Indioceanicola profundi: one gene and its partner. The protein of the gene in region 2 interacts with the protein of the main gene of each other region in a pairwise test. Links are inferred from orthologs where the notes say so. Each region holds a gene or a part of one and is shown on either strand. Other genes may lie near its edges.

Region 1 (4,862 bases), 2.7 Mb from region 2 along the record:
GGGCATGGGGGCGCTGGAGGGCGATCTGGTCTATGTGGTGCGTGCGGACGGGCCGGTGGCACTGCGCCGTTACGACGGGCATCGCCCCGATGGGCATCGGCTGACCTGGTTCGATCCGGCCGGGGAAGCACAGTCGGAGGCCCTGTCCGATGAAAGGGTGGAGGCGATCTGCCCCGTGGTCATGATCCGGCGCAAATGGTAGGCGCGCTCAGTCCCCGAGCCGCCGCCTGACCTCCGCCAGCAACCCCTCGGCCCCCTGATCCACCAGTTCCAGCACCTCGTCGAAATGGTCGGCATGGCCGTAATAGGGATCGGGCACGTCCCGGCCCCTGGCGGGACCTACGGCGAAGCCCAGGAACAGGTGAAGCTTGTCCTGCGCGCCCGGCGGGCCGATGCGGGCAAGATGGGAGAGATGCCCGCGATCCATGGCCAGGATCAGGTCGAAGCGGCTGAAATCCTGCGCCCCCACCTTGCGGGCGCGGAGGTCCGAGAGGTCGATCCCGCGCGCTGCCGCATGGCGGATGGAGCGGCGGTCCGGCGGCTCCCCGACATGGTAGTCGTGGGTGCCCGCACTCTCGATCCGCACCCGGTCTTCAAGGCCGGCTTCCCGCACCTTGTGGCGGAACAGCCCGTGCGCGGTGGGGGAGCGGCAGATGTTTCCGGTGCAGACGAACAGCACGCCGACCTTGTCCTGCTGCGCCATGGGCCAGCCCCTTACTGCTCGACCCGCTGGAAGATGACGCGCTGACCCATGGGCAGTTCGTTGGCGATGCGGTCCTCCCCCAGTACCAGATAGACCGTGCCGCGGTTGGAGCTTCCCTCCGGATAGACCACGATGCGGTCCCCCTCGGCCTCATAGGTGACCCTGGTGGCCTCCCCCGCCGTGATCATGCTGTCTTCGGTGAAGATCAGGGTCTGGTTCTGCATCAGGAAGCCGATGCCTTCCGAGAGGGCGTTGCCCTTCTCCGGCACCATCTTCCAGCTTCCCACCAGGGGATTGTCCGACCCGCCATCGCAGGCGCCGAGCAGAACGGTGCCCATCAGGGCCAGGGCCATGCCGATCCGGCGCATCATTCAAGATATCCTTCCTCTTCCATCCATACCGGGCCGCCCGTCCGGCGGACCCGTCCCGCCATCAACATGGCACTCAGGCTCCCGGCTTCCCCTTGCTGGTCGAATATTCGAAATGCAGCACCTGATCGGGGTGGATCAGCGGGTGGATGGCGTGGGCGGCCATGGCGGCCTCGCTGAAGCCGCAGAGGATCAGCTTCAGCTTGCCGGGATAGGTGGCGATGTCACCCACGGCGAAGATGCCGGGCTCGCTGGTCGCACAGGTCTGCTGGGTAACGGCGATGTGGTGCTTTTCCAGGTTCAGGCCCCATTCCGCGATGGGGCCGAGGTTCATGGCCAGCCCGAAGAAGGGCAGCAGAACGTCGGCCTCCAGCACCTTCTCGTTCCCGTCCAGATCGGCGACGCGCACGCCGGTCAGGATGCCGCCGTTACCCTCCAGCCCGGCGAGCTGGTAGGGCACCACCATCTCCACCCGTCCTTGCGCCACCAACTCATCCAGGCGGGAGACGGATTCCGGGGCGGCGCGGAACTTGGCCCGGCGGTGCACCACCATGACCTTGGCCGCCACCTCCGACAGAGAGATGGCCCAGTCCACGGCGCTGTCGCCGCCGCCGGCGATGACCACCCGCTTGCCGGCGAAATCCTGCCGCCGCTTCACCAGATAGAAGACGCCGGTGCCCTCATAGGCTTCCAAATTCTCCAGCGGCGGCTTGTTGGGGCCGAAGGCGCCGACGCCGGCGGCGATCATCACCGCCCTGGCGTCGATCACCGTGCCCTTGTCCGTGGTCACCCGCCAGCCATCGCCGTTGCGCGCCAGGCCGGTGACCTGCTGGCCCAGATGGTAGGTCGGCTCGAAGGGGGCCGCCTGCTCCGTCAACCGGTCGATCAGGTCGGCGGCATCGATCGCCGGATGCGCCGGGATGTCGTAGATCGGCTTTTCCGGATAGAGCGCCGTGCACTGCCCGCCCAGCATGTCGAGGGCGTCCACCACATGGCACTTCATCTTCAGCATGCCGCATTCGAAAATGGCGAAAAGCCCGACGGGGCCGGCGCCGATGATGACGACATCTGTGCTGTGCGTGCTGCTGGACATGGGGCTGATCGCTGACCGGTTCGGAAAGGGTTGGGTTTTCCTGCCCCGAATCCTCCCCTGGATCAAGCCCCAGCGGCACCGGGGCCGCCATGCGAGCGGGGGTTGCGGCGGCAAGGCCGGATCGCCAGAATGCGCGGCTTCAGCTTGACCGGATGGCATGGATGGCCCGGACCCTGACCCTGGACTTGCGCGACGAGGCCGCGACCGCCGCCCTGGCCGCCCGTATCGGCGACGGGTTGCGCCCGCGCGACGTGGTGACGCTGACCGGCGATCTGGGGGCCGGCAAGACCGCCCTTTCCCGCGCCTTGATCCGCCACCTCTCCGGCGATCCGGAGGAGGAGGTGCCGAGCCCCACCTTCACCCTGGTCCAGACCTACGACCTGCCGGGCTTCCCGCTCTGGCATTTCGACCTCTACCGCCTGTCCGGCCCGGACGAGGTGGAGGAGCTGGGCTGGGACGAGATCCGGGCCGATGGCGTTGCCCTGGTGGAGTGGCCGGATCGGCTGGGCCCCCTGCTCCCCCCCGCCCGGCTGGAGCTGCGCCTCGCCATCACCGGCCCGGAGAGCCGCAGGGCCGAGCTGGCCGGTTTCGGCGACTGGGCGGAACGTCTGGACGGGATCACGCCATGACCGGTGCGGCGATGGAGCGGGAACCGCTGATCCGGGCCTTCCTGGCCGAGGCCGGCTGGGGGGATGCCGGCCGCATGCCGCTGGGGGCCGACTGGTCCACCCGGCGCTATGAGCGGCTGCACGGGAGCGGCGGGACCGCGATCCTGATGGACGCCCCCGCCCCCTGGACGCACCAGGTGGCGCCCTTCGTCAGGGTCTGCGGGCTGCTGCGGGCCCTGGACCTCTCCGCCCCCGCCATCCTGGCCGCCGATGCGGAGAACGGGCTGGCGCTCACGGAGGATTTCGGCGGCATGCTCTTCGCCGACCTGCTGGACCGCGGGGAACCGGCGGAGCCGCTCTACCGGCTGGCGCTGGACGTGCTGGTGCACATCCACCGGAACTTCGATCCCTCCACCAGCCTGCGCCCTTTTGACCGCGCCCTGTTCCTGCATGAGGTCGCGCTGTTCGGGGAGATGGGCGTCCCCGCCCTTGCCGGCCGGCCGCTGGACCCCGCCGCCGCGGCGGCGCTGCATGCCGCCTGGAGCGAGGTGCTGACGCCGGGGCTGGCGGTGCCGGGCAGCCTGCTGCTGCGGGATTATTTTCCCGGCAACATCATGGACCTGCCCGGCCGGCCCGGCATCCGCCGCTGCGGGCTGCTGGACGTGCAGGATGCCGGTATCGGGCCGATCAGCTACGACGTCATGTCTCTGCTGGAGGATGCCCGCCGCGATGTGCCGGAGGAGCTGAAGCAGGCCATGGTGGAGCGCTACCTGGCCGCCATGCCCGATCTGGACCGGGCGGCCTTCCTGGACAGCTTCGCCGTGATGGGCGGCATCCGCCATGCCCGCATCCTTGGCCGGCTGGCGGAGATCGTGGCCGCGAACCCGGCGGCCCCGCAACGCCGCTTCCTGCCGCGCGTATGGCGGCAGTTCCACGTGAAACTTGCCGAACCCGTGCTTGCGCCGGTCAAGCGCTGGGTGCAAACCCATGTGCCGGACAACGCACTCGACCGTATCCTTGGAGTTGAACCGAAATGACCAAGCCGACCCGCGCCATGGTGCTGGCCGCCGGGCTGGGCCAGCGCATGCGGCCGATCACCGACAGGATTCCGAAGCCGCTGGTCAAGGTGGGCGGGCAATCCATGCTGGACCATGCGCTGGACCGGCTGGAGGCGGCGGGGGTGGAGCAGGCCGTGGTTAACACCCACTGGCTGGCGGACCAGATCCTCACCCATCTGGACAGGCGCGCCCAGGCCGGCAGGGGTCCGGTCACCCTGATCTCCCCGGAGCCGGAGCTGCTGGAAACGGCGGGCGGCATCAAGCGGGCCCTGCCCCTGCTGGGGGACCAGCCTTTCTTCGCTGTGAATTCGGACATCCTCTGGCTGGACGGGCCGACCCCGGCGCTGGAGCGGCTGACCCGCAACTGGGACCCGGAGCGGATGGATGTGCTGCTGCTGCTGGCCGCCACGGTCTGGACCGTGGGCTATGACGGCAGCGGCGACTTTCACATGGACCCGGCCGGGCGGCTGAGCTGGCGGACGGAGCGGCAGTTGGCGCCCTTCGTCTATGCCGGGGTGCAGATCGCCAAGCCGGAGCTGTTCCGGGACCTGCCGGACGGCCCCTTGAGCAACAAGGCGGTCTGGCAGAAGGCGTCCGAGGAAGGCCGGCTGTTCGGCCTGCGCCATGACGGCCCCTGGTACCATGTCGGCACGCCGGAGGCGATCCCCCAGGTCGATGCCCAGATCCGCCAGCCGGCGGTGCGGTGGGTGGAGCCCTGAGCGGCGGGGCACGCCCCCGCCCCTGCTGCGGCGATGTCGCCCTTATCCCAGCTGATGCCGAAGCGCCGGGCCGCCTTCAATAGGCCCCGTCCGCCGTCTCCACCGGCGCCGTGTCCTCCCCGCCGGATGCGGGCGGGAGGGAGACCATCATGGGCTCCATCTCCTCGGCCGGGGCGTCGGGATCGGCGGGCGTCACCCGCAGCACCATCTCCTTCCCGTCGCGCAGCAGCACGGCGCGGTCGAAATCGCGCAGATCGTTGACCCGGATCAGGTTGCGCAGGGCGGCGATGTAGTCCTGCCCGCGTTCCGAATA
Region 2 (5,005 bases):
TGGGCCCTGTTCGGGGAGACGCTGGGCTGGCTGGCGCTTGCCGGGATGGGGGTGACTGCGGCCGGGGTGGCGCTGGTGCTTAAACGCTGAATCGGGAAGCAGGGCTGCTGCTGGTCAGGAACCCATATGCGCAGTAGGGTGTTCTCGGCAGACCCACCCCGCGCGCACGGCGTGTCACCTCGACAGGAGCCCTTCCTTGAGCACCGGACTTATCGCTCTGCTGGACGACGTGGTCGGTCTGGCGAAGGTCGCCGCGGCATCCCTGGACGATGCGGCCGGGCAGGCGGCAAGGGCGGGGGTCAAGGCGGCCGGCGTGGTGGTCGACGATGCCGCGGTGACGCCGCGCTATGTGGTGGGCTTCGCGGCCAGCCGCGAACTGCCGATCATCGCCCGGATCGCGATGGGCTCGCTCAAGAACAAGCTCATCTTCCTTCTTCCCGCGGCCTTGCTGCTCAGCCTTTTCGCCCCCTGGGCGATCACGCCGCTGCTCATGCTGGGCGGCGCCTTCCTTTGTTATGAGGGCGCGGAGAAGGTTTATGAGGCCTTCTGGCCGCATGCGGAGGTGCACGGCGCCGGCGGCAAAGTGGCGGAATCGCCTGCCGACGCACAGGCGCTGGAGGAAGAGAAGATCAGCAGCGCCATCAAGACCGACTTCATCCTGTCGGCCGAGATCATGGCCATCACCCTGTCCACCGTGGCGGAGGAGTCATCCTCCTTCTGGAATCAGGCGCTGATACTGGCGCTCGTGGGCACTCTCATCACCTTGGTCGTGTATGGCGCCGTGGCCCTGATCGTGAAGGCGGACGATGTCGGCATCGCCCTGGCCACCAACGAGGCGCCGGCCTCCAGCATCCTCGGGCTGCGCAGCGTCGGGACGGCCCAGCCGGGCGGGGCCGACCGGGGACTACGGCCGGTCACCAAGGCCATCGGCCGGGGGCTGGTGAAGGGCATGCCCGTGTTCCTGAAGCTACTCAGTGTGGTCGGCATGGCCGCGATGCTCTGGGTCGGAGGCGGCATCATCATCCATGGCCTGGAAGGCTACGGGGTGCCGGCCATCGGACATGCCATCCACCATGTGGCCGAAGTGGTGGCGCATGCCGTTCCGGCCATTGCCGGCGTCCTGGAATGGCTGGTCACCGCGGCGCTGTCCGGCCTTTTCGGCCTGGTTCTGGGCGCGCTGCTGATCCCGCTGGTCCACAAGGTGCTGCAGCCGGCGATGGGCATGGCCAAGCATTAGGTCCAGAGCGATCAGGATTTCCGAATCGTCGTGGCCGGCCACGATCGGCTCTGGACACTGCGCGGTCACCGCAGGATCAAGTTCCTGGCGGCCGACTGGCCGGCAGATCGTCCAAGACCCGACAATCTGGACAGTGGCCGGAAGAAGCACGCCATCAATCAACCGGGACGGCGGGCCGAGCACCATCGCTTGGATCCGCCCCGCCAGCCCGCAGCCGCTGCGGCGCGACCCTTGTGCCACGCCGCACGACCATCACCGCTGGCTTGAAACGGCCGATGAGCACGGGGCGGATATCCTCCGCCCGCCCGTCAAGGGAACCACTTCGAGACACATGCTCCCTTCGCCGGATCGCGGCTCGAGCTTTCCGACGCGGTGGCGCGTGCCGGGCGACCGCTGGATGCCGCCGCGCTGGCCCGATTCGGCCTGCGTCCCGGCCATGTGACCCGACATCTTCTGGGAGCCGTGGAGGCAGCGTGCCATGATCCGGGGGAATGGTGCCGGCTGTCAGGATTGAACTGACGACCTACCGCTTACAAGGCGGTTGCTCTACCGCTGAGCTAAGCCGGCGCCGGGAGCCCGTCCGTCGCATATGGAGGCGGGACGGGCGGCAGACTAGCGCCGCCGGGCCACCTCGTAAAGCGCTACGGCCGCGGCATTGGACACATTCAGGCTTCCAACCGGTCCGCCGGTCGGCAGGCGGGCGATCTCGTCGCACCGTTCCGCCGTCAGCCGGCGGATGCCTTCGCCCTCCGAGCCCAGCACCAGCGCGACATGGCCGGCCAGCTCCAGCTCATGCAGCGCCCGCTCCCCCGATTCGGCCAGCCCGACGCACCAGAAGTTCGCCTCCCGCAGGTCGGTGATGGCGCGGGCCAGATTCGTGACCCGCACCAGGGGCACGGCCTCGACAGCGCCGGACGCCGTCTTGGCCAGCACGCCGGTGACCGGCGGCGCATGCCGGTCCTGTACGACCACTGCCATCGCCCCGAACGCCGCGGCGGACCGCATGACGGCACCGACATTGTGCGGGTCGGTCACCTGGTCCAGGATCACCACCAGCGCGCCGCCTTCCGCGGCCTCTGCGCGGGCGATCACGTCCTCCAGATCCAGCTCGGGCAGGGGGCCGCAATCCAGGGCGGCGCCCTGATGTACGGCGCCGGCCGCCAGCAGGCGGTCCAGCTGGTCACGGTCGGCGACGGTCGGCTCCGGACGGTCCAGCCCGAGCTCTTCTGCCCGGGCCAGGGCGGGCGTCAACGATTCGAGCGCGCCTTCCGTTACGAACAGGGCGCGCACCTGGCGCTCGGGATTGACCAGCGCCGCAGCGACCGGGTGCAGCCCGTAAAGCAGATTCGCACGCGAGGCGGAGGCCTGCAGCCCTGGCTTGGAGGGCGCGGTCTTCTGCGCCGGCTGCGTCGCGCCAGCCCCGCGCGCCGGGCGGTCGGCGTCGCGCTGCGGCTTTCCGGCACCCCGTGCGGATGCGTCTGCGGAGGAGGGGCGCTTGGGGCCGCCCTGCGCCGCGGCCGCGGTGCGCCGGTCGCGGGATTGCTGGCCCTTGGGGGGCTGTCGGGTGTTCTTCATGCGCGTCATCCTTGCCCAAGGCGAGGCGTCCCGCCAGATGTTTCGTCGCCGATACGGATATGTGAAATTGGCGTTGACATGGCGTCCGCAATCCGCATATTGCGCATCTCCGTTCCGGCCACGGTCGGAGCGCGGTCCCACGGAAGGGTGGCCGAGTGGTTAAAGGCAGCAGACTGTAAATCTGCCCGCGTTAGCGTACGCTGGTTCGAATCCAGCCCCTTCCACCAATTACGGCGTGCCCCGGAGACGGGGCGCGCCGTTTACCGCGCGCGGTGACGTCCCTGTCCGGGGCTGGCCGCGACGGACCGGGTCCGGCGGTGCCGGGTCCGGAACTAGATCCGGTTACAGGTCCACGCGAGTGGGCCGCCTCCGACTTGGGAAGACACTAGGCGGGTGTAGCTCAATGGTAGAGCAGAAGCCTTCCAAGCTTACGACGGGGGTTCGATTCCCCTCACCCGCTCCAAGATTCTAGGTCGGCGCGTCATCGTCGGAACTTCCGGGTCGACGGAACACTGTCAGGCAAGGGCGAACACAGCTATGGCGAAGGCGAAATTCGAGCGGACCAAGCCGCACTGCAACATTGGCACGATTGGCCATGTTGACCACGGCAAGACGTCGCTGACGGCGGCGATCACGAAGATTCTGGCGGAGACGGGCGGGGCGACCTTCACGGCGTACGACCAGATCGACAAGGCGCCGGAAGAGAAGGCGCGCGGGATCACGATCTCCACGGCGCATGTGGAATACGAGACGCAGAACCGTCACTACGCCCACGTGGACTGCCCGGGCCACGCCGACTACGTGAAGAACATGATCACGGGCGCGGCGCAGATGGACGGCGCCATCCTGGTGTGCTCGGCGGCCGACGGCCCGATGCCGCAGACGCGCGAGCACATTCTTCTGGCCCGTCAGGTCGGCGTGCCGGCGCTGGTGGTGTTCCTGAACAAGATGGACATGGCCGATCCGGACCTGGTGGAGCTGGTCGAGCTCGAGGTTCGCGAGCTGCTCTCCTCCTACGGCTTCCCGGGCGACGACATCCCGGTGATCAAGGGCTCGGCCCTGGCCGCGCTGGAGGACAGCGACAAGGCGCTCGGCCATGACGCCATCCTGGAGCTGATGCGCAACGTGGATGAGTACATCCCGCAGCCGGAGCGTCCGAAGGACAAGCCGTTTCTGATGCCGATCGAGGACGTGTTCTCGATCTCGGGCCGCGGCACGGTGGTGACCGGCCGCGTTGAGCGCGGCATCGTCAAGGTTGGCGAGGAAATCGAGATCGTCGGCATCAAGGCCACCGTGAAGACCACGGTGACCGGCGTCGAGATGTTCCGCAAGCTGCTCGACCAGGGCGAGGCCGGCGACAACATCGGCGCGCTGCTGCGCGGCACCAAGCGCGAGGATGTGGAGCGCGGTCAGGTTCTGGCCAAGCCGGGCTCGATCACCCCGCACACGGAGTTCGAGGCCGAGACCTACATCCTGACCAAGGAAGAGGGCGGCCGCCACACCCCGTTCTTCGCCAACTACCGTCCGCAGTTCTACTTCCGCACGACCGACGTGACGGGCACGGTGGAGCTGCCGGAAGGCACCGAGATGGTGATGCCGGGCGACAACATCCGCCTGAAGGTGAAGCTGATCGCCCCGATCGCCATGGATGAAGGTCTTCGCTTCGCCATTCGCGAGGGCGGCCGCACCGTCGGCGCCGGCGTCGTCTCCAAGATCGACAAGTAAGAAATGCGGTGGCCCGCGGGGAGGTTCTGCCTCCTCGCGGTGATCCGCGCATAGCCGGGATGCCGGACCTGCGCCGGCATCCTATTTTTCACTTTGCATTTGATACGGGAATTCGTTACAAGGCGCGCTCGCTCATGCGGGGCGCCGGCAGGGCACCATAGGAGTGTAGCTCAATTGGTAGAGCACCGGTCTCCAAAACCGGGGGCTGGGGGTTCGAGCCCCTCCACTCCTGCCACTTCGTGCGACTGCCATACGATCCCCGCGATGTGAAGCGACATTTGACCCGAGAGTGATGGCTGAAGCCGCCATGGCGAAGACCAGTCCTGCCGAATTCATGCGCGAAGTGCGGCGTGAGGTCACCAAGGTGACCTGGCCCACCCGTAAGGAGACAACGGTCTCGACCGCCATGGTGTTCATCATGGTGGCGTTGGCATCCGTGTTTTTCCTGCTGGTCGATCAGATCGTCGG

Evidence for each region.
Region 1: the proteins of rlmB (region 2) and tsaE interact in binary tests that used the Escherichia coli proteins (3 or more experiments, as listed by UniProt). The link is inferred for Indioceanicola profundi from one-to-one orthologs.

The regions. Positions count from the first base shown.
Region 1 is NZ_CP030126.1:3,030,985-3,035,846, forward strand. The notes cover bases 1,218-4,059. They hold tsaE (tRNA (adenosine(37)-N6)-threonylcarbamoyltransferase complex ATPase subunit type 1 TsaE), read left to right. Parts: upstream 1,218-2,325; coding sequence 2,326-2,793; downstream 2,794-4,059. Other genes in these bases: DOL89_RS14515 (NAD(P)/FAD-dependent oxidoreductase), read right to left, coding at 1,218-2,164; DOL89_RS14525 (aminoglycoside phosphotransferase family protein), read left to right, coding at 2,790-3,809; DOL89_RS14530 (nucleotidyltransferase family protein), read left to right, coding at 3,806-4,059. In the rest of the region: DOL89_RS25385 (helix-turn-helix domain-containing protein), read left to right, coding at 1-202; DOL89_RS14505 (low molecular weight protein-tyrosine-phosphatase), read right to left, coding at 209-703; DOL89_RS14510 (lipocalin-like domain-containing protein), read right to left, coding at 715-1,074; more of DOL89_RS14515, read right to left, coding at 1,148-1,217; more of DOL89_RS14530, read left to right, coding at 4,060-4,549; DOL89_RS14535 (glucosaminidase domain-containing protein), read right to left, coding at 4,626-4,862. UniProt on the Escherichia coli protein: Required for the formation of a threonylcarbamoyl group on adenosine at position 37 (t(6)A37) in tRNAs that read codons beginning with adenine.
Region 2 is NZ_CP030126.1:373,275-378,279, forward strand. Bases 832-3,816 are described here. They hold rlmB (23S rRNA (guanosine(2251)-2'-O)-methyltransferase RlmB), read right to left. Parts: upstream 2,813-3,816; coding sequence 1,850-2,812; downstream 832-1,849. Other genes in these bases: DOL89_RS01785 (DUF808 domain-containing protein), read left to right, coding at 832-1,237; tuf (elongation factor Tu), read left to right, coding at 3,350-3,816. Also shown: DOL89_RS01780 (DMT family transporter), read left to right, coding at 1-90; more of DOL89_RS01785, read left to right, coding at 197-831; more of tuf, read left to right, coding at 3,817-4,537; preprotein translocase subunit SecE, read left to right, coding at 4,845-5,005. UniProt on the Escherichia coli protein: Specifically methylates the ribose of guanosine 2251 in 23S rRNA.